DNA from 3 places in the Streptomyces sp. NPDC014995 genome. Region 1 is predicted to be linked to each of the others. Evidence: riboswitches for the same ligand, from Rfam matches in the RefSeq annotation. Region 1 holds a riboswitch; each other region holds the start of a gene.

Region 1 (6,201 bases):
GTGCACCAGGTGCCGTTCGGTCATCCGTACGCAGCCGACGTCGACCGAGCGTGCCGCGCGCACGTGGTCGTCGCCGACGACGAACTCCGTGGAGCCGCCGCCGATGTCCACCACGAGGTAGGGCCTCGTCAGGTCCTCCCGGCCGGTCAGCTCCTTCGTCGCGCCCGTGAAGGAGAACTCGGCCTCCTGGTCGCCGGAGATGACCTCGGGCTCCACGCCCAGGATCTCCAGCACGCCGCGCACGAACTCGTCGCGGTTCTCCGCGTCCCGGGATGCGGAGGTGGCGACGAAACGCAGGCGCTCCGCGCCGTGTTCCTTGACGACGGCCGCGTACTCCCGGCAGGCGGCGAAGGTCCGCTCCAGTGCCTCGGGCGCGAGCCGGCCGGTGCGGTCGACGCCCTGGCCGAGGCGGACGATCGTCATACGGCGGTCCAGCTCGACCAGTTCGCCCGTCTCCGGGTCCGCGTCGGCGACGAGGAGACGGATGGAGTTCGTACCGCAGTCGACGGCGGCGACGCGGGTCACCGGCCCTCCTCCGCTTCGGGTGCCCGCGACGCGCCCGGGCCCACACACGCGCCCTTGCGCCACCACTCCGGCAGCATCTCCAGCGCCTCGTCGCCCAGGGGGTTCACCCCCGGGCCGGCGGCCAGGGAGTGCGCCACGAGCACATGCAGGCACTTCACCCGGTCCGGCATGCCGCCCGCGCTCGGGAAGCCCTTCAGCTCCTCGATCTCGTCCCGGCGCCGGACGTAGTCCTCGTGGGCGGCCCGGTAGGCGGCGGCCAGCTCCGGGTCGGTCGCCAGGCGGTCCGTCATCTCCTTCATCACGCCGTTCGCCTCCAGCGTGCCGATGGCGGAGTTCGCCTTCGGACACGTCAGGTAGTACAGCGTGGGGAAGGGCGTGCCGTCGGGGAGGCGGGGGGCCGTCTCCACGACGTCGGGCTGGCCGCAGGGGCAGCGGTGCGCGATCGCGCGCAGACCGCGCGGCGGGCGCCCGAGCTGCTGCTTGAAGGCCTCGACGTCCGCGTCGGTGGGCTCGGTGCGCGGGGTGGGCGGCGGGGGCGTTTCCATGACTGTCTTCAGGCTGTCTTTCTGTCTGTCCGTCTGTCCGTCACTGGTCGGAGGCGTCGGACTTGTCGACCCCGTCCCAGACGTTCGAGTACCAGGGGCGGTCGGCGGCCCCCAGGTCGGCGCGGGTCTGCTTCGCCGCGGCCGGGTCGATGACGATGTAGCCCGTCTCCCCCGGCATCACGTAGTGCAGCCGCAGCCGGATCTGCTGCTCGGCGTACGCGTCGTCCTGCCAGCGTGCCTTGAGGTCGCGCAGTTCTTCCACCCGCTCCCTGGCCTGCTCCTTCTCGCGCTCCAGATCGGCGATCTCGGCGCGCTGGGAGACGTACTGCCGCATGGGGTAGGCCAGGGCCACGACCAGCGAGCACAGGACCAGCGCGAGCAGGGCCGCGCGGCCGGTGAGGCGGGAGCGGCGGGCCTGGCGCCGGGTCTGGGAGCGGTAGACACGGGCCGCCGTCTGCTCGCCCAGCAACCGGATCCTCGTCGCGGTGGAGAAACGGTCCCGGTCCTTCACGGCCATCTGTCCCCGCCTCCCGTCTCACACGTGCGTACGTCCCCGGACACGGTACGGGACCGAGTACGGGGACGTACGTACGACTGGCTGACGATGAGCCCGGTGAGGGTCGGCCCCCGCCCTCGGAGCAGGGGCCGGCCCGTGCCGCGCCTACTGATTCGCGGAGCGGAACCGCGGGAACGCGCTGCGGCCGGCGTACACCGCGGCGTCGTCGAGGATCTCCTCGATGCGCAGCAGCTGGTTGTACTTGGCGACGCGCTCGGAGCGGGCCGGGGCGCCGGTCTTGATCTGGCCGCAGTTGGTGGCGACGGCGAGGTCGGCGATGGTGACGTCCTCGGTCTCGCCGGAGCGGTGGGACATCATGCACTTGAAGCCGTTGCGCTGGGCCAGCTCGACGGCGTCGAGGGTCTCGGTGAGCGAACCGATCTGGTTCACCTTCACCAGCAGCGCGTTGGCGGCGCCCTCCTCGATACCGCGGGCCAGACGCTCGGGGTTGGTGACGAACAGGTCGTCACCGACGAGCTGGACCTTGTCACCGAGCTTGGCGGTGATGGTCTTCCAGCCCTCCCAGTCGTCCTCGAACAGCGGGTCCTCGATGGAGACGAGCGGGTACGCCTCGACGAGCTCGGCGTAGTACTCGGTCATCTCGGCGGCGGAGCGCTCCTTGCCCTCGAAGGTGTAGGAGCCGTCCTTGTAGAACTCGGACGCGGCGACGTCGAGCGCGAGGGCGATCTGCTCGCCGGGGGTGTAGCCGGCCTCCCTGATGGCCTCGAGGATGAGGTCGAGGGCCTCGCGGTTGGAGCCGAGGTTCGGGGCGAAGCCGCCCTCGTCGCCGAGGCCGGTGGACAGGCCCTTGCTCTTCAGGACCTTCTTCAGGGTGTGGTAGACCTCGGTGCCCCAGCGCAGGGCCTCGGAGAAGGACTCCGCGCCGATCGGGGCGATCATGAACTCCTGGATGTCCACGTTGGAGTCGGCGTGCGAGCCGCCGTTCAGGATGTTCATCATCGGCACCGGCAGCAGGTGCGCGTTCGGGCCGCCCAGGTAGCGGAAGAGCGGGAGGTCGCTGGCCTCGGAGGCGGCGTGGGCGACGGCGAGGGAGACGCCGAGGATGGCGTTGGCGCCGAGGGAGCCCTTGTTGTCGGTGGCGTCCAGGTCGAACATGGCCTGGTCGATCAGGCGCTGCTCGGTGGCGTCGTAGCCGACCAGCTCCGGGCCGATCTGCTCGATGACGGCGAGGACGGCCTTCTCGACACCCTTGCCCTGGTAGCGGTTCGGGTCACCGTCGCGGAGCTCGATGGCCTCGAAGGCGCCGGTGGAGGCGCCGGACGGGACGGCGGCACGACCCGTGCTGCCGTCGTCGAGGCCGACCTCGACCTCGACCGTGGGGTTGCCTCGGGAGTCCAGGATTTCCCGGGCTACGACGACGTCGATGGACGGCACGAGCATCTCCTTCTTGGGATGTGACGCTGGTAGTGCGGAGCACGCGGACCGTGATGGAGCCCGCTGAGCCCAGCGACTAGAGCCTAACCGTCCCGGGGCCGTCGGCAGCCGACCGACCGTCCCGTGGACAGACTGACGGTACACATTGTTCCCGGTCGGAACAAAGAGGGCGGGGGAATCCCGGGAACAAGGAGCGAACCGCGGACCACGCCCGGGATGGAAAAACCCCGCCCCGGTGCGTACGGGGGAAGACGCACCGGGGCGGGGAGCCCGTGGGGACGGGGGGGACCCTCACGAGGTCTTCAGCGTGCGGACCTCGTCCGTGAGGGGCCTGCGGCCTTACTGGCAGCCGGATGTCACTTGAGGTGCAGCTGCTGGCCCGGGTAGATGAGGTCGGCGTCCTCGACGATGTCCTTGTTCAGCTGGAACAGCTTCTCCCAGCCGCCCTCGACGTTCTGCTTCTCGGCGATGATGCTGAGGGTGTCACCCTGGACGACCTTGTACTCGCCGTCGCCCTTCTCGACCTTCTTGCCGGTCGGGGTGGTGACCGTCTTCTGGCTCGCGGCCGGACGCTCGGCGGAGCGGGAGGCGCTCTGCTGCTCGGTGGAGCGGGTGCTCTCCGAGGAGCCGCTGGAGGAACCGCCGGAGGAGGACGAGGAGGAGCCGCCGTTGTACGTGGCGTTGGAGAGGCCGACGCCGCAGACCGGCCAGGCGCCCTTGCCCTGACCCGCGAGCACCTTCTCGGCGATCTCGATCTGCTGCGCCTTGCTGGCCTGGTCGGCGGTGGAGGCGTACTGCGTGCCGCCGTACGCGGCCCAGGTGGAGGCGGAGAACTGCAGACCGCCGTAGTAACCGTTGCCGGTGTTGATGGACCAGTTGCCGCCGGACTCGCACTGGGCGACGGCGTCCCACTCGGAGGCCGTGGCGGCGGAGGCGGTGCCGGCCGCCATCAGCGGGGCGGCCACGGCGGCGGTGGTGACACCCGCGATGGCGAGGGCGCGAGTGGCCTTGGACGGACGACGGTGCTTGCCCTTGACGGAAAACAGCATGGATCGATCCCCTCACCGACGCCTGCGAGGTGAGCTGTCGGGTTCGGGCCGGTTGAGTTGCCCGGCCACTCCTCCACGGGAGGCGTGGCTTCACCCCTAGCCGCCGCCGTCAACTGCCCGGTGCGGCACTTACCTTGGGTCCCCCGCTCCTGCCTGCGGCGCTTGACGCGACGACTGTTCCCGGGCGGCCACTGGCAGGATTCGGCGTTGCGGCAGCCGGGGCTCGGGTTGCCGAGCGGTCACGACCGTAGACACGCGATCGCCGGAATTTCAAAGACGATCAGGGCTTCTGAGACTCATCCCACACTTTCACCAAACCGGACATTCAGTGCGAAGTGCGACGTGAACTCCCGCCGTTTTCTCGGCTTTTCCGCCCTATTGGACCCCTGTGGCAAGGGTCTGACCGGGGACGATGTTGCCCGGGTCGGCACCGATGAGGTCCTTGTTCTCGGCGTAGAGCGCGCGCCATCCGCCGTCGAGGTCAAGGGAGTCGGCGATGGACGTGAGCGAGTCGCCCGCCCGGACCGTGTAGGCGCCGGCCGTGCCGCTGAGGGTGCCGGCGGCGTGACGGCCGGACGAGGCGGCCGACGTGCCGTCGGTCGCACTTTCGTCGGCGGTGCCGCCCCGGTGGCGGCCGGAGCCGGTGGAACCGGTGTCGGCGGAACCGCTGTCCGTCGACCCGGAGTCGACCGCTCCGGTGTCGACGAGGCTCCAAGAACCCGCACTCTGACCCGACTTGTCCGAGTCGTCCGCCTCGGGCGCCGCCGCGGCCGAGCCGCCCCCCGCCTGCACGCCGCTCGCACCGGAGCCGGTGGACGTATCGGACGTGGAGGAGTTGTCCGGCGTAGAGGAGGAAGAGGACGAAGGGGGCGAGGAGGGCGTATTCGCGGAGTCCGCGGAGGATTCGGCGGACGGGTCGGCGGAGGCGTCCCCGGAACCCTCGGAGGAACCGGAGGAGTTCGAGGAGCCGGACGACCCCTTGGACAGATCCGACAAGCCGGACGTTATGGAGGAGTCGGACGAGTCCTCCGCCACGCCGGTGTCGACGTCCACCGAAGCCGAGTCCTCACTCAGCCCCGACGTCAGCCCGCAGGTGCCCCAGGCGCCGACACCCTGGTCGGCGAGGAGCTTCTGGGCGACGGAGATCTGCTGGTTGCGGCTGGCCAGGTCGGGCCGCGAGGCGTAGTCGAGTCCGCCGTACGCCTCCCAGTCCTCCTGGGTCAGGGCCAGGCCGCCGTACTCGCCGTTGCCCTCGTCGGCGCTCCAGGAGCCACCGGTCTCGCACTCCGCCACCCTGTCCCACACGGTGCCGTCGGCGGCGCTCGCACCGGTGGCGCCGAGCAGCGGGATGGCGATGGCGGAGCCGGTCACGCCGGCCGCGACGAGGAGGGCCGGGGCCTGGCGGGGGCGACGGTGACGACCGTTCCCGGAGAGCATGCGGGGGGCCTTTCTCGAGACAGCAGTGACCCGCGCGGCGGGTGATGCCGGGGCGCCGCGCTGACGAGTGAACGTATAGGCAGACGATCACTTGTCACAAGTTAATGCCGCACAGATCACGTGAAGATCACAGAGTTGAGGAATGGTCACCTTTGCTCCGCGGGACCGGCACATAACGGTCGGTCAGCGGGCGGGTGCGGGGGGTGCGGACGATCCGGGGGCGGGACGGGGGGTGAACTCCACGGGCAGTGTGCGCAGTCCGCGCATGATGAGGCCGCCGCGCCACCTCAACTCGGCCGGATCGACGGCGAGCCGGAGGTCGGGCAGGCGGGTGAGGAGGGTGGCGAGCGCCGTCTGGCCCTCCAGACGGGCGAGCGGGGCGCCCAGGCAGTAGTGGATGCCGTGGCCGTAGCCGAGGTGCTGGTTGTCGCGGCGGGAGAGGTCGAGCGTGTCCGGGTCGGTGAAACGCGCCGGATCGCGGTCGGCGGCCGCGAGCACGACGAGGACGGGGTCGCCGGCGGCGATGTCCTGGCCGCCGATGGTCAGGGGGCGGGTGGCGAAGCGCCAGGTGGCGAGTTCCACGGGGCCGTCGTAGCGCAGGAGTTCCTCGACGCCGGTTTCGAGGAGGGCGCGGTCGCCGGTGGCCAGGGAGTCCTGGAGCCGGTGGCGCTGGTCGGGGTGGGTGAGAAGGGCG
Region 2 (6,201 bases), on a different contig from region 1:
ACGGCCAGGTCGAGGCCGTCGACGGCGAGCTGTCCGCCGCGGTAGCGCTTGGTGAGGGCGCGGGTGTGGATGACGGTGTCCCCCACACCCGGCACCGCCCCGGGCGCCTCCGCCGCGTCGTCGTCCATCGGCTCCCCCGATCGTCGGTACTCGTCAGGGTACTTACTGCCCCGAGCCGGCCGCCTTCACGAGGGCGTCCTTGGTGACGGCGCCGACGTAGACCTTGCCGTCGTCCGTGACCAGGGCGTTGATCAGACGGGTGGAGAAGACGGTGCCGGAGCCGAACTTGCCGGTGACCTTGTCGCCGAACGAGTCCAGGAAGCCGCCGAGAGCGCCCGCGTCGGGGATGTCCCCGGAGGACGGAACGCCCTCGCCGCCGGTGTCGAAGGTGGCGACGGAGGTCCAGCCCTCGCCGAGGACGTCGAGGCCGGCGAGGTCCCGGCCGAAGTCCTCCTCGGGGAGCTTGCCCGAGTGCTCGGGCGCCCCGGCCCCGTCGCCGGCGTCGCCCTCGGTGACCTTCGCGCCCTGGGGCGGGGTGAAGTCGAAGGTGGAGGCGGCCGGCTTGGCGAAGCTGACCTGGGTGAAGCCGGCGTCCACGACGGCGGCGCCGCCGCTCGCCGGGGTCAGCGTGAACTTCAGCGGCAGCCCCGTGCTCGCGTCCACGGCCACGCTGATCGCACCGACGGTCGAGCCGGACTGCTTGGGCTTGACCAGCAGCTTGTAGGCGTCGCGGCCGGCCACCCGGACGGTGCCGTCGACGGTGACGGACGTGGTGTCGTCGACGGCCTTCAGTGCTTCCTCGGTGAGCTCCTTGGGCGTGGCGGGCACGGGCGCCTCGGCGTCCTTCGACCCCTCCTCGACGGTGGAGTGGTAGACCTCGTCGGAGGCGCTGTCGTACCCCCACAGGTCCTTGCCGTTGTGGATGACGCTGTACTCGGCGGCGTTCTCCAGCAGCGAGAGCTTCTGCTTGTCCGGACCGTCGGCGGCGACGCGCAGGGTGTGCGTGCCGGAGGCGAGTTCGGTGAGCTTCGCGGACGGGTCGGCGGACGAGCCGCCGGTTTCCCCCGTGGCCTCGGAGAGCAGCCCGCTCTCCAGCCCGCCCAGGTCGGGCAGGCCCAGATCGGTGCTGATCTTCACGGTGCCGGAGAGCTGCTGTACGTCCGATGCGGCTATCTTCTCGATGAGCTGCTGTGCGCTGATCTTGGGCAGGTCGGGGTCGCCCGAGTCGGCCAGCGCCGGGACGAGCCCGATCGTCGCCGCCGCGACGCCCGCCACGGTGACCGGAACGACGTACCGCAGGGCCTTGCGCCGCCCGACGCGCGGGTCGTCGGCCTCCCCGGCGTTCGTGCTGTCGTCGGATGCGTACGGTGCCATGTGTGCCTTACCTCCGTCGTCGGCGGCGGCTGGTCATCTCGCGAAGGTCCCCACCCGAGCCGCCATTCTCACCCGAATCGGTGAGGAGTGGTGATTTCCGTGGTTTCCATCTCACCAAATCAGCCGACCACATTCGTCAGCCCGAGGACTCAACTCCACGTACGCCTGCGGTATGACACGGGGTGGGGCGGGCGGGGGTTACCCGTAGGGGGAGGGCGTCGGGGGCGGCGCGACCGGAGGGTGCTCAAGACACCCGCTCGGGCGGGCGGGTGGGCGAGGGCGGCGCCTCACCCGGCCCGGTGCACCACCGCGTCGCACAGTTCCATCAGCGCCGCCTTGGCCCCGCACTCGCGCAGCGGCGCCAACGCCGACCGCGCCTCCTTCGCGTACCGCACGGTGTCCCGCCGGGCCTGTTCCAGCGCCGGGTGGGCCCGCAGGGCCGCCAGTGCCTCGGCGTGCCGCGCGTCGTCGCTCAGGTCGGAGTCCAGCAGCTCGCAGAGCGCGATGTCCTCGGGCCGGGACAGCCGAGCCGCCTGCTCCCGCAACCGCAGCACCGGCAGCGTGGGGATGCCCTCCCGGAGGTCCGTCCCCGGCGTCTTGCCCGACTCGTGCGAGTCCGACGCGATGTCCAGCACGTCGTCCGCGAGCTGGAAGGCGACCCCGAGCCGCTCCCCGTACTGCGTCAGCACGTCCACGACCGTGTCGTCGGCGCCGGACATCATCGCCCCGAACCGGCACGACACCGCCACCAGCGACCCGGTCTTCCCGCCGAGCACGTCGAGGTAGTGCTCGACCGGGTCCCGACCGTCCGTCGGCCCCGCCGTCTCCAGGATCTGCCCGGTGACCAGCCGCTCGAACGCCTCCGCCTGCACCCGCACCGCCTCGGGCCCGAGGTCGGCGAGGATGTGCGAGGCACGGGCGAAGAGGAAGTCACCGGTGAGGACGGCGACCGAGTTGCCCCAGCGGGTGTTCGCGCTCGGCACCCCCCGCCGTACCGCCGCCTCGTCCATCACGTCGTCGTGGTACAGCGTGGCCAGGTGGGTGAGCTCCACCACCACGGCCGACGGCACCACGCCCGGCGCGTACGGATCACCGAACTGCGCCGCGAGCATCACGAGCAGCGGCCGGAACCGCTTCCCGCCCGCCCGCACCAGGTGCTGGGCGGCCTCCGTGATGAACGGAACCTCACTCTTGGTGGCCTCGAGCAAGCCTTCCTCGACAGCCGCCAATCCGGCCTGGACATCGGCTTCCAGAGCCTGGTCCCGCACGCTCAGCCCGAACGGCCCGACGACGGTCACGAGGGGTCTCCTGTCTGCTGGTGTCTACTGGCGATTACACGGTTTGTCGATAGGTCGCTGCCATCACTCGAGTCAGCGTATCCGGTCACGTTTCGATCACCGATAAGCCCCCACGTCCCCCGGTCCCCGGTCGCTCGACCGGGAGGCGCCGGGAGGTGTCCGGATCAGCCCGGGCGGCTTCGGATCACGACCGGCACCTTTCCGATCCATCGACACGGGCGGACATTCATCGACTGACCGGGAAGCGGTGATTCATGTCCCGCGCGGAGGCGGAAGGCAGACGTCGCGTCCCCGAGGGGCGCCCCCTCCGCGACGGCGCCCTCTCCACGACGGCCATGCCTTTCCCTTGCCGTCCCAAGGGTCTGCTCACACATTCCCCGGCGACCTGAGCAGGCCGGCTCGTCCGGAACCGGTGCCTCTCGGCGGCCGCGGCCCGTATGACGTGCGGCCGGGTCGAGTACGTGGCGGGCCGCCGTCACCTGGCCGGGTGACGGCACGCCGGGGGATGCGCGCCGCGGTCGCCACCGGTCCGGTCCTGCCGCCGCGCACTCCGGTGAGGGGTCCGTACGTGACCGGAATCACGCCTGCCTCCCATGCGCCCCGCCCTCACCCTCACCCTCTCCTCCCGTGCCGACCGCGGAGCCGGCCCCACCGGAAGTGGGCGACGGGCTTCACCCTCCCGGCCACACTCGGCCGGCCGCGCCGCGCCGCCCCACATCGCGTCCCATAAAAGGGACTTGAGGTTTATTGTCCGATTCACCCCTCTTGTTAAGGGTGGTGACTTGGCTCACTTCACCATCGATGCCACGACCGACGCCGGACGCTGTTATTCCGCTTTTCCGGTAAGTGAGTTGACGTTTGACGACAGCAAAGGATCAAGCACCCCATAGGCCTCCGATCAAGGTCAATAGGGGTGTTCTGTGAATCCGGTACTTGTTCCGGACATGTGCCCTCGCATACGTTCCCGGCCAGTCGGGCGGACGCCTAATCCTGCCGCCGCCCTTCGCCACCCATCGACGAACACTCGCGCACGGCAGGAGCGGGGGACCCAGGTAGGACGCCGGGCCGTACGTCATCGCACGTACGGGACCGGCTCGGGGTGAAGTCGCGTCGCCGTACCCCCACGGCGGCCGGCCGGGCACCTCCCGCCCGAACCCGACAGCTCACCCCGCAGGCGCCGGAGAGGAACTTCGCCATGCCCGCTGCCGCCCAGCCCCGCCGCGCCCGCACCCGTCTCACCCGGACCGTCGCCGTCATGTGCACCGGCGCCGCCGTGTTCGCCCTCCCGCTCCTCGGCGCGACCAGCGCCTCCGCGGCCGGCACGACGCCGGCCACCACGGTCGCCGGGTACCCCAACAACCTCGACGGCTGGATCCGCGAGTCGCTCGCGATCATGGCTGAGAAGGGCATTCCGGGCACGTACAACGGCATCTACCGCAACATCATGCGCGAGTCGTCCGGCAACCCGAACGCCATCAACCTCTGGGACTCCAACGCGGCCAAGGGCACCCCGTCCAAGGGCCTGCTCCAGGTCATCGACCCGACCTTCGCCGCGTACCACGTGGCCGGCACCTCGTACGACCCGTACGACCCGGTCGCCAACATCACCGCCGCCTGCCACTACGCGCAGCACCGGTACGGCTCGATCGACAACGTCTTCGGCCCGTACTGATCCCGGCTCCCCCACCGGTACTCAGGGGAAGAGGCGTTCGAGGACGACGGCCACGCCGTCGTCCTCGTTCGATGTCGTCACCTCGTCGGCCACCGCCTTCAGTTCGGGGTGGCCGTTGGCCATCGCGACGCCGTGCGCCGCCCAGTCGAACATCGGGATGTCGTTGGGCATGTCGCCGAAGGCGAGTGTGTCCTGCCGCCCCAGACCCAGGTGTTCGGCGGCCAGCGCCAGGCCCGTCGCCTTGGTGATGCCGCACGGCTGGAGCTCCACCGTGCCCGGCCCCGACATGGTGACGGTCGCGAGCGAGCCGACCACCGAGCGGGCCGTCGCCGCCAACTCGTCGTCGGACAGGGTGGGATGGCGCAGGAGCACCTTGCTGATCGGCGCGCACCACAGGTCGTCGCGCGAGTGGACACGCAGGGCCGGCAGGGTCGGATGCGGCATCCGGTAGCCCGGCTCGATGAGCGTCAGCCCGTCGACGCCGTCCTGGTCCACGGCCGCGTACACCTGACCGACCTCCGCCTCGATCTTGCCGAGGGCGGTCTCGGCCAGTTCCCGGTCCAGGGTGACCGACCACAGCAGGCGGTCCGCGCCGGCGTCGTACAACTGCGCGCCCTGGCCGCACACCGCCAGCCCCCTGCTGTGCAGGTTGTCCAGCAGCGGCCGCACCCGGGGCGCCGGACGGCCCGTCACCACGAGGTGGCGGGCGCCGGCGGCCGCCACCCGCGCGAGCGCGTCGAGCGACCGGTCGGAGAACGTGTCGTCGCCGCGGAGCAGCGTTCCGTCCAGGTCGGTGGCGATGAGGGAGTACGCGCAGCGCGCGGCGTGTGCGAGGGGTGCGGCCATGATCAGAGAATACGGATCCCGGCCGCCTCCAACTCACCGCCCGTTCAGTCCCAAGTGATGCCCGCGGGCTCCTTGATGGTGGCGTTGAGGCGGTTGAACAGGTTGGTGAGCGAGATGACGAGGATCAGCGCGGAGAGCTGCTTCTCGTCGAAGTGGTCGGCCACCTCGTCCCACAGCGCGTCCGGCACGCACTCGTGCGAGCGGTCCGCGAGACGGGTGACCGACTCGGTCAGCTGGAGCGCGGCGCGCTCGGCGTCGTCGTAGAACGGCGCCTCGCGCCAGGCGGAGACGGAGGCGATCCGCTCCTCGCTCACCCCCGCCTTGCGCAGGTTGTGCACATGCCCGTGGACGCAGGCGCTGCACCCGTTGATCTGGCTGGCGCGCAACCCGACGATCTCCGCCAGCTCCCGCGGCAGGCCGCCCTCGCCGATGGCCTGGAGGAGCATGCCGACGCCCTTCGCGGCGCCGGGAAGGATGTACGCGGGGTTCTTCATCCGAGCCTGCATGGCCGGTCTCCTTCGGTGCGTGAGTGTGAGTAGGTGCGGTGTGTGAGTAGGTGCGGTGTGTGAGTAGGTGCGGTGTGTGTGAGCACGTGCGAGTGAGTGGTGCGTGCGGGTGCTCGGCGGGTGCCTCGGCCGCACCGGCGTCTTCACCGCACTGACGGTTCCACCGCACTGACGGAGCGGGCGCGAAAGATGTGACAGGGCCGCCGAAGAAAAGCGCGGGCAAAAATTCGGCAGGGTCGCGGCAGGGCGAGAAACGGCTTTCTGCCGCAACGCCGGGTACGGACCGGTTAAAGGCCTCTGCACCGGTTGGCAACAACATGCTCCGCTACCTACCGCCCGAACTGGCTGGAGCGGTACCGTCCAAAGAGTCCAGGGGGGACTTGATCGGGGGGTCAGGTTGAGCAGTGGACGTATTCGTGTGCTGAGGCCCGAGGAGCTCGGCGAGGGGGAACGGGAGCGGTGGCGGGCGCTGCGCGCCGCATCGACGATTGCGCGGAACCCGTTC
Region 3 (6,201 bases), on a different contig from region 1:
GATCGTGCGGTAGGAGACGATCATCCGGTGCGCGGCCTTGCCGTCCGCGAGGATCTCGCGCAGCTGGTCGATGTCGCCGTCGCGGACCATCTTCCAGAACTCCGCGCCGTCCGCCGGGTCCGTCAGCGGCAGGTTCACATTGCGCACGCCCGGCAGCTCGACGTCCGCGCCCTCCAGCTTCTGGTCCGCCGCGTTGCGGAAGTCGAAGATGGTGTGCAGGCCGAGGGAGGAGAGGAACACGGCGTCCTCGCCGGTCGCGTGCGCGAGGTGGCCGCTGCGGAACAGCACGCCGTGACGCACCCGCCGTCCGTCGACGGTCGGCAGGCCGCCCACGTCGCGGAAGTTGCGCACGCCGGCCAACTCGGGTTCGGTCGACGGGATCTGCTGCGTCACAGGGGCTCCTCCAGTCGTCGGTCCCGGCCGGCGCGGCTCGGGGTGGCCGACGGAACACTTCCCCGACGATACGACACGGATGCGCGGCGCCCGGGGGCGTCCACGGGTGAGCGCGGCCACCCGGCCCGGTGAACGGTCGTCGCCCAGGTTTGCCCAGCGGGACGCCCGCCCCTGATGATGTTCGTGCTTGATCGCACCTGTTCGAATCAGTGGGGGTTTGATGCCCGAGTCCGCCGTCGACGGCCGTACCTGGCTCCTTTCGGGACCCGGCAGCAGCTACGCCGTCCATGTCACCGAGGCCGACGAGCTGGTGCATCTGCACTGGGGTCCGCGGCTCGCCCTCGCCGACGCCGAGGCGCTCGCCGAGCGGCCGCTGCCGGACTACTGGCCCTTCGAGTCGCCGCTCGACGGCCGGGAGGAGTACCCGGTCGAGGGCGGCGCCCGCTTCGTGCGGCCCGCCCTGTCCGTGCGCACCGCCGGACGGCGCGGCACCGAGTGGGTCTTCGCGGGGCACGAGAGCGAGGACGACGAACTGCGGCTGCGCTTCCGGGACGCCGGGCTGGCCGTCACGCTGCACTACCGAATGCGCGGCGACGTCGTCGAGCGCTGGGCGACCCTGCGCAACGAGGGCGACGAGCCGCTGGAGCTGCTCCGCGCCGACTCCGCCACCTGGACGCTGCCCGACCGCGACGGCTGGCGCCTGTCCCAGCTGCACGGCCGCTGGGCCGCCGAGTCCCGCCTCACGCGGTCCCCCCTCACCTACGGCGAGAAGGTCATCGGCAGCCGCCGCGGCCACACCGGCCACCAGCACCTGCCCTGGGTCGCCCTGGACACCGACGCCACCGAGGAACGCGGCGAGGTCTACGGCTGCGCCCTCGGCTGGTCGGGCTCCTGGCGGATCGCCGTCGCGCAGCTCCCCGACGCGCGCGTGCAGATCACCGGCGGCGCCGGCTACGACGACTCGGGCCTGCTGCGGCTGGCGGCGGGGGAGTCCTTCACCACGCCCGTCTTCGCCGGCCTGTGGACCGACGGCGGCTTCGGCGGCGCGAGCCGCGCCTGGCACGCCTACCAGCGCGCGTACGTGATCCCGGACGCCGAGCGCGACCGGCCCGTGCTGTTCAACTCCTGGGAGGCCACCTACTTCGACATCTCCGAGGAGCAACAGGCGGCCCTCGCACGCCGGGCCGCGGACGTCGGCGTCGAGCTGTTCGTGGTCGACGACGGCTGGTTCGGCGCGCGCACCGGCGACCACGCCGGCCTCGGTGACTGGCGGCCCAACCCCGACCGCTTCCCGAAGGGCCTGAGGCCCCTCGCGGACCACGTGCATGCGCTCGGCATGCAGTTCGGCATCTGGGTCGAGCCCGAGATGGTCAACCCCGACAGCGACCTGTACCGGGCGCACCCCGACTGGGTGCAGTTCCAACCGGGGCGAAAGCGGACGGAACTCCGCAAACAGCTCGTCCTCAACCTCGCCCGTGAGGACGTGCAGGAGTACCTCTGGCAGCAGCTCGACACGTTGCTGTCCAGCGCTCCCATCGACTACGTCAAGTGGGACTTCAACCGCTGCTTCACCGACGCCGGCTGGCCCGACGACCCCTACCCGCAGCGGCTCTGGGTCGACCACGTGCGCGCCCTGTACGCGCTGCTGGACCGGCTGCGGGCGGCCCACCCGGGGGTCGCCTTCGAGTCCTGCTCGGGCGGCGGCGGCCGGATCGACCTCGGGGTCATGAGCCGTACCGACCAGGTGTGGACCTCCGACAACACCGACCCGCTGGACCGCCTCGCCATCCAGCACGGCTTCAGCCAGATCCATCCCGCGCGCGTGATGGCCGCCTGGGTCACCGACAGCCCCAACACCCAGCTGAACGGCCGGACCAGCTCGCTGCGCTTCCGGTTCGTCAGCGCCATGGCCGGAGTGCTCGGCGTCGGCGGCGACCTCTCCGGGTGGACCGAGGAGGAGCTCGCCGAGGCTCGGCGGTGGGTCGACCTCTACAAGGAGATCCGGCCCCTCGTGCAGCACGGCGACCTCTACCGGCTGCGCCCCCCGGAGGGCGGGCTGAGCGCCGTGCAGTACGTGCGCGGGGGTGAGACCGTCGTCCTCGCCTGGCTCCAGACGCAGCGGTACGGCGAGCCGGTGCCGGCGCTGCGCCTGCGCGGCCTCGACCCGACAGTCTCGTACGAATGCCTCGAAACGGGCGAAGTGCACCGAGGGGCGGTGTTGTTGCATCACGGGCTGCGTACCGGGTTGCGTGGTGACCTTGATGCGGCGGTTATCCGGCTGCGTCGCATCTGAGAGTTCTGTCCGAATTGGAATCCTTCGTTCCAACTCGCTCTGGAGTAAACGAACCTGGAGACGTGTCACGTGAGGAGCGTCATATTCGTGACCGAGCGTCGCCCGTCATGTTCACGTAATTCGGGTGCTTTTCCAGGGTCTTCGGTGAAAGGCTGGCCTTTTGGCTCACGGACGGTGACCGGGAATTCCCACGGCGGATCACGAGAAATGCCGTGACAGCACAACCTTCGCTTGTCCCTGTGCGTCTTGGTCGCTTACGTTCCACACCAATCCGGACGGGCCGCCGAATCCTGCCGCCGCCCGGAGTCCGCACACTCACCCGTGCACGGCAGGAGCGGGGGACCCACAGGCAGAACCGCCTGTTCCGGTCTCCGGAACAGGCTTGGGGTAAAGCCGCGCCTCGGCGCGGCCGGGCATCTCCAGTCCGCACCCGACAGCTCACCTCGCAGGCGCCGGAGAGGAATTCGCCATGCCCGCGAAGGGTAAGCACCGCCGTCCGAAAACCCAGCGCTTCACCCGCTCCATAGCCGTCGCCGGAACCGGGGGCGCCGCGCTCGCCCTTCCGCTCATGGGGGCCACCGGCGCCCACGCCGCGCCCGCCAAGCCGGCGGCCGAGTCGGTCTCCTCGGTCTCGGGAAAGGCCGTCCAGGCCGTTCCGGTCGCGCAGCAGGCCGCCACCGGGTCGAAGGCCGCCGCGACCCCCCGTACCTACACGGTGCGGGCCGGCGACTACCTCTCGAAGATCGCGGACGAGCAGAACGTCAGCGGTGGCTGGCACAAGCTGTACGAGGACAACCGTGCGGCGGTCGGTGACGACCCGTCGCTGATCCACCCCGGCCTCAAGCTGTCGATCGGCAAGAAGGCCACGACCGGCGCCCCCAAGACGCCGTCCGCTTCGTCCGGTTCCTCCTCCTCGTCGAAGTCCTCGAAGTCCTCGAAGTCCTCGAAGCCCTCGAAGCCCTCCAAGGCGTCGGAGTCGTCGAAGGCCTCGGAGTCCTCGTCGTCGCAGACGTCGACCACCCAGGTCGCCGAGAGCGGCGGCAACTCCAGCGGTTACACCAAGCCCGTGGCCGGTGCCACCGTCGGCACCCCGTACCGCATGGCCGGCAGCATGTGGTCCAGCGGCTACCACACCGGCGTCGACTTCGTCGTCCCGACCGGTACCTCGCTCAAGGCCGTCGGCGCGGGCACGGTCGTCTCCGCCGGCTGGGGCGGGGCGTACGGCAACCAGGTCGTCATCAAGCTCGCCGACGGCTACTACGCCCAGTACGCCCACCTGTCCTCGCTCTCGGTCTCGGCCGGCCAGTCCGTCTCCGCGGGCCAGCAGATCGGCCTCTCCGGCGCGACCGGCAACGTGACCGGCCCGCACCTGCACTTCGAGATCCGCACCACGCCGGACTACGGCTCGGACCTCGACCCGATCGCCTACCTGCGCTCGCACGGCGTCTCCGTCGGCTGACCTCCGGCACGACCACCGCACGACCCCTGCCCGAACACGCACGCCGAAGGCCGGACCCCTGGAATGCACCTTCCCGGGTCCGGCCTTCGGCGTGCGTGCGGACGGCCTCCGGAGGCATCGACAAGGGGGGTGGAGTGGGGGCACAGTGATCCCCGACAGGGGAAAGCGCTTTCTGGACGTGGGGGCGGAGGTCCGTCACCCACACCACCCGGCCCACCGAAGGAGCCGTACTCCATGACGACCACCCGCAGGGCCTTGGGCACCCTGGCCGCCGGCGCCGCCCTGGCCGCTCTCGCCCCGGCCGCCACCGCGAGCGCCGCGTCCCGCCACCGCCGTCTCGTCGCCCACGACGACTTCCGCCACGGCCTCGGCCGGTGGGCCGTCGAACTCGAGAAGGGCGGCACGGTCACCGCCTCCCGCGGGATCCTGGAGGTGGACGTACCCGCCGGCGCGACGATCTGGTTCAAGCAGCGCCTCCAAGGGCCGTACGTCCTCGAGTACACCGCCACCCCGGTCGCCGCGGGCGGCGTCAACGACCGCGTCTCCGACCTCAACAACTTCTGGAACGCCGTCGACGTCCGCTCCCCGGACGACCTCTTCGCGACCCCCAGGGGCGGGGCGCTGGCGGAATACGACCACCTGAGGGCGTATTACGTCGGCTACGGCGCCAACACCAACACCACGACCCGGCTGCGCCGCTACGTCGGCCGGGCGGGGGTGCGGCCGCTCGTCCTCGACTACACCGAACCGTTGCTCGTGGCCAATGAGCCGAACCGCGTCCGTGTCGTCTCCGACGGCTCCACCGTCCAGTGGTGGAACAACGGGCGGCTCGTCTTCGACCACACCGACCCGGAGCCGTACACCAGCGGGCACTTCGCGTTCCGCACCACCTGGAGCCACTTCCGGATCAGCGGGTTCCGGGTGTGGTCGTCGCATCGACGCGGCTGACGGGGGGTCTATTCCCTGATTGGCAAATTCTTTAGGAGTGGCTTATCTCACCGCCCGTCAACCCTCGCCTACGGTCGCGTAGGTCACATTCGAAGGTGAATCATGCACTGCTGTGGCAGACGATTCGAAGAATGACAGCAGATCAGTGATCGGGTCGTACGTGGCGGTGGGGGACAGCTTCACCGAGGGCGTCGGCGACCCCGGCCCCGACGGGGCATTCGTCGGCTGGGCCGACCGGTTCGCGGTGCTGCTCGCGGACCTGCGGCCCGAGGGCGACTTCAACTACACGAACCTGGCGGTGCGCGGCAAACTGCTCGACCAGATCATGGCCGACCAGCTGCCGAAGGCGGTGCGACTCGCGCCCGACCTGGTCTCCTTCTGCGCGGGCGGCAACGACATCCTCCGTCCCGGCACCGACCCGGACGAGGTCGCGGAGCGCTTCGAACGGGCGATCGCCGCGCTGACCTCCGCGGCCGGGACGGTCATGGTGACGACCGGCTTCGACACCCGTGGCGTCCCCGTGCTCAAGCACCTGCGCGGCAAGATCGCCACCTACAACGGGCACGTCCGCGCCATCGCCGACCGGTACGGCTGCCCGGTGCTCGACCTGTGGTCCCTGAAGTCCGTCCAGGACCGCCGGGCCTGGGACCACGACCGGCTCCACCTCTCCCCGGAGGGGCACACGCGCGTGGCCCTGCGCGCCGGGCAGGTCCTCGGCCTGGAGGTGCCCGCCGACCCGGAGCAGCCCTGGCCGCCGCTCCCGCCGCGCGGCACCCTCGAGATTCGGCGCGACGACGTGCACTGGGCGCGCGAGTACCTCGTGCCGTGGATCGGGCGCCGGCTGCGCGGGGAGTCCTCGGGCGACCATGTGACGGCCAAGGGCACGCTGTCGCCGGACGACATCAAGATGCGGATCGCCTCCGTGGCGTGAGCCCCGCCGGTGCGCGGCCGGCCGCCGACGCCTGGCGGCCGGCCGCGCACCCGCGAGGTGAGCAGACGGGACTGACACCCCCGCGCCGACAGCCTGAAGGGCTCAGAGTCGCTCGGCGTTCAACGTCCGCGTCTCCAGCCCGAGTTCCCGGGCCAGTGCCTCGTCCACCCACTCCCG

Evidence for each region. Region 1 has a riboswitch for cyclic di-AMP ahead of ACF1A1_RS28770 (transglycosylase family protein). Riboswitches for the same ligand answer to the same signal wherever they lie in the genome.
Region 2: it holds a riboswitch for cyclic di-AMP, as region 1 does, so the genes downstream of both, ACF1A1_RS11125 (transglycosylase SLT domain-containing protein) here and ACF1A1_RS28770 (transglycosylase family protein) in region 1, are expected to answer to the same signal.
Region 3: it holds a riboswitch for cyclic di-AMP, as region 1 does, so the genes downstream of both, ACF1A1_RS17000 (peptidoglycan DD-metalloendopeptidase family protein) here and ACF1A1_RS28770 (transglycosylase family protein) in region 1, are expected to answer to the same signal.

The regions. Positions count from the first base shown of each region.
Region 1 is NZ_JBIBVX010000015.1:173,884-180,084, reverse strand. Features, by position in the region: gene ACF1A1_RS28790 (exopolyphosphatase) at 1-525, opposite strand, end outside; gene ACF1A1_RS28785 (DUF501 domain-containing protein) at 522-1,070, opposite strand; gene ACF1A1_RS28780 (septum formation initiator family protein) at 1,111-1,587, opposite strand; gene eno (phosphopyruvate hydratase) at 1,732-3,021, opposite strand; gene ACF1A1_RS28770 (transglycosylase family protein) at 3,378-4,070, opposite strand; cyclic di-AMP (ydaO/yuaA leader) riboswitch at 4,075-4,241, opposite strand; gene ACF1A1_RS28765 (transglycosylase family protein) at 4,446-5,507, opposite strand; gene ACF1A1_RS28760 (cytochrome P450) at 5,691-6,201, opposite strand, start outside.
Region 2 is NZ_JBIBVX010000004.1:316,568-322,768, forward strand. Features, by position in the region: gene ACF1A1_RS11110 (ATP-binding cassette domain-containing protein) at 1-128, opposite strand, end outside; gene ACF1A1_RS11115 (outer membrane lipoprotein carrier protein LolA) at 163-1,374, opposite strand; gene ACF1A1_RS11120 (polyprenyl synthetase family protein) at 1,662-2,672, opposite strand; cyclic di-AMP (ydaO/yuaA leader) riboswitch at 3,684-3,864, shown strand; gene ACF1A1_RS11125 (transglycosylase SLT domain-containing protein) at 3,868-4,344, shown strand; gene ACF1A1_RS11130 (HAD family hydrolase) at 4,366-5,190, opposite strand; gene ACF1A1_RS11135 (carboxymuconolactone decarboxylase family protein) at 5,235-5,696, opposite strand; gene ACF1A1_RS11140 (GNAT family N-acetyltransferase) at 6,115-6,201, shown strand, end outside.
Region 3 is NZ_JBIBVX010000007.1:313,010-319,210, forward strand. Features, by position in the region: gene ACF1A1_RS16990 (tyrosine-protein phosphatase) at 1-393, opposite strand, end outside; gene ACF1A1_RS16995 (alpha-galactosidase) at 614-2,686, shown strand; cyclic di-AMP (ydaO/yuaA leader) riboswitch at 2,993-3,151, shown strand; gene ACF1A1_RS17000 (peptidoglycan DD-metalloendopeptidase family protein) at 3,156-4,145, shown strand; gene ACF1A1_RS17005 (DUF6250 domain-containing protein) at 4,380-5,093, shown strand; gene ACF1A1_RS17010 (SGNH/GDSL hydrolase family protein) at 5,239-6,024, shown strand; gene ACF1A1_RS17015 (TetR/AcrR family transcriptional regulator) at 6,127-6,201, opposite strand, start outside.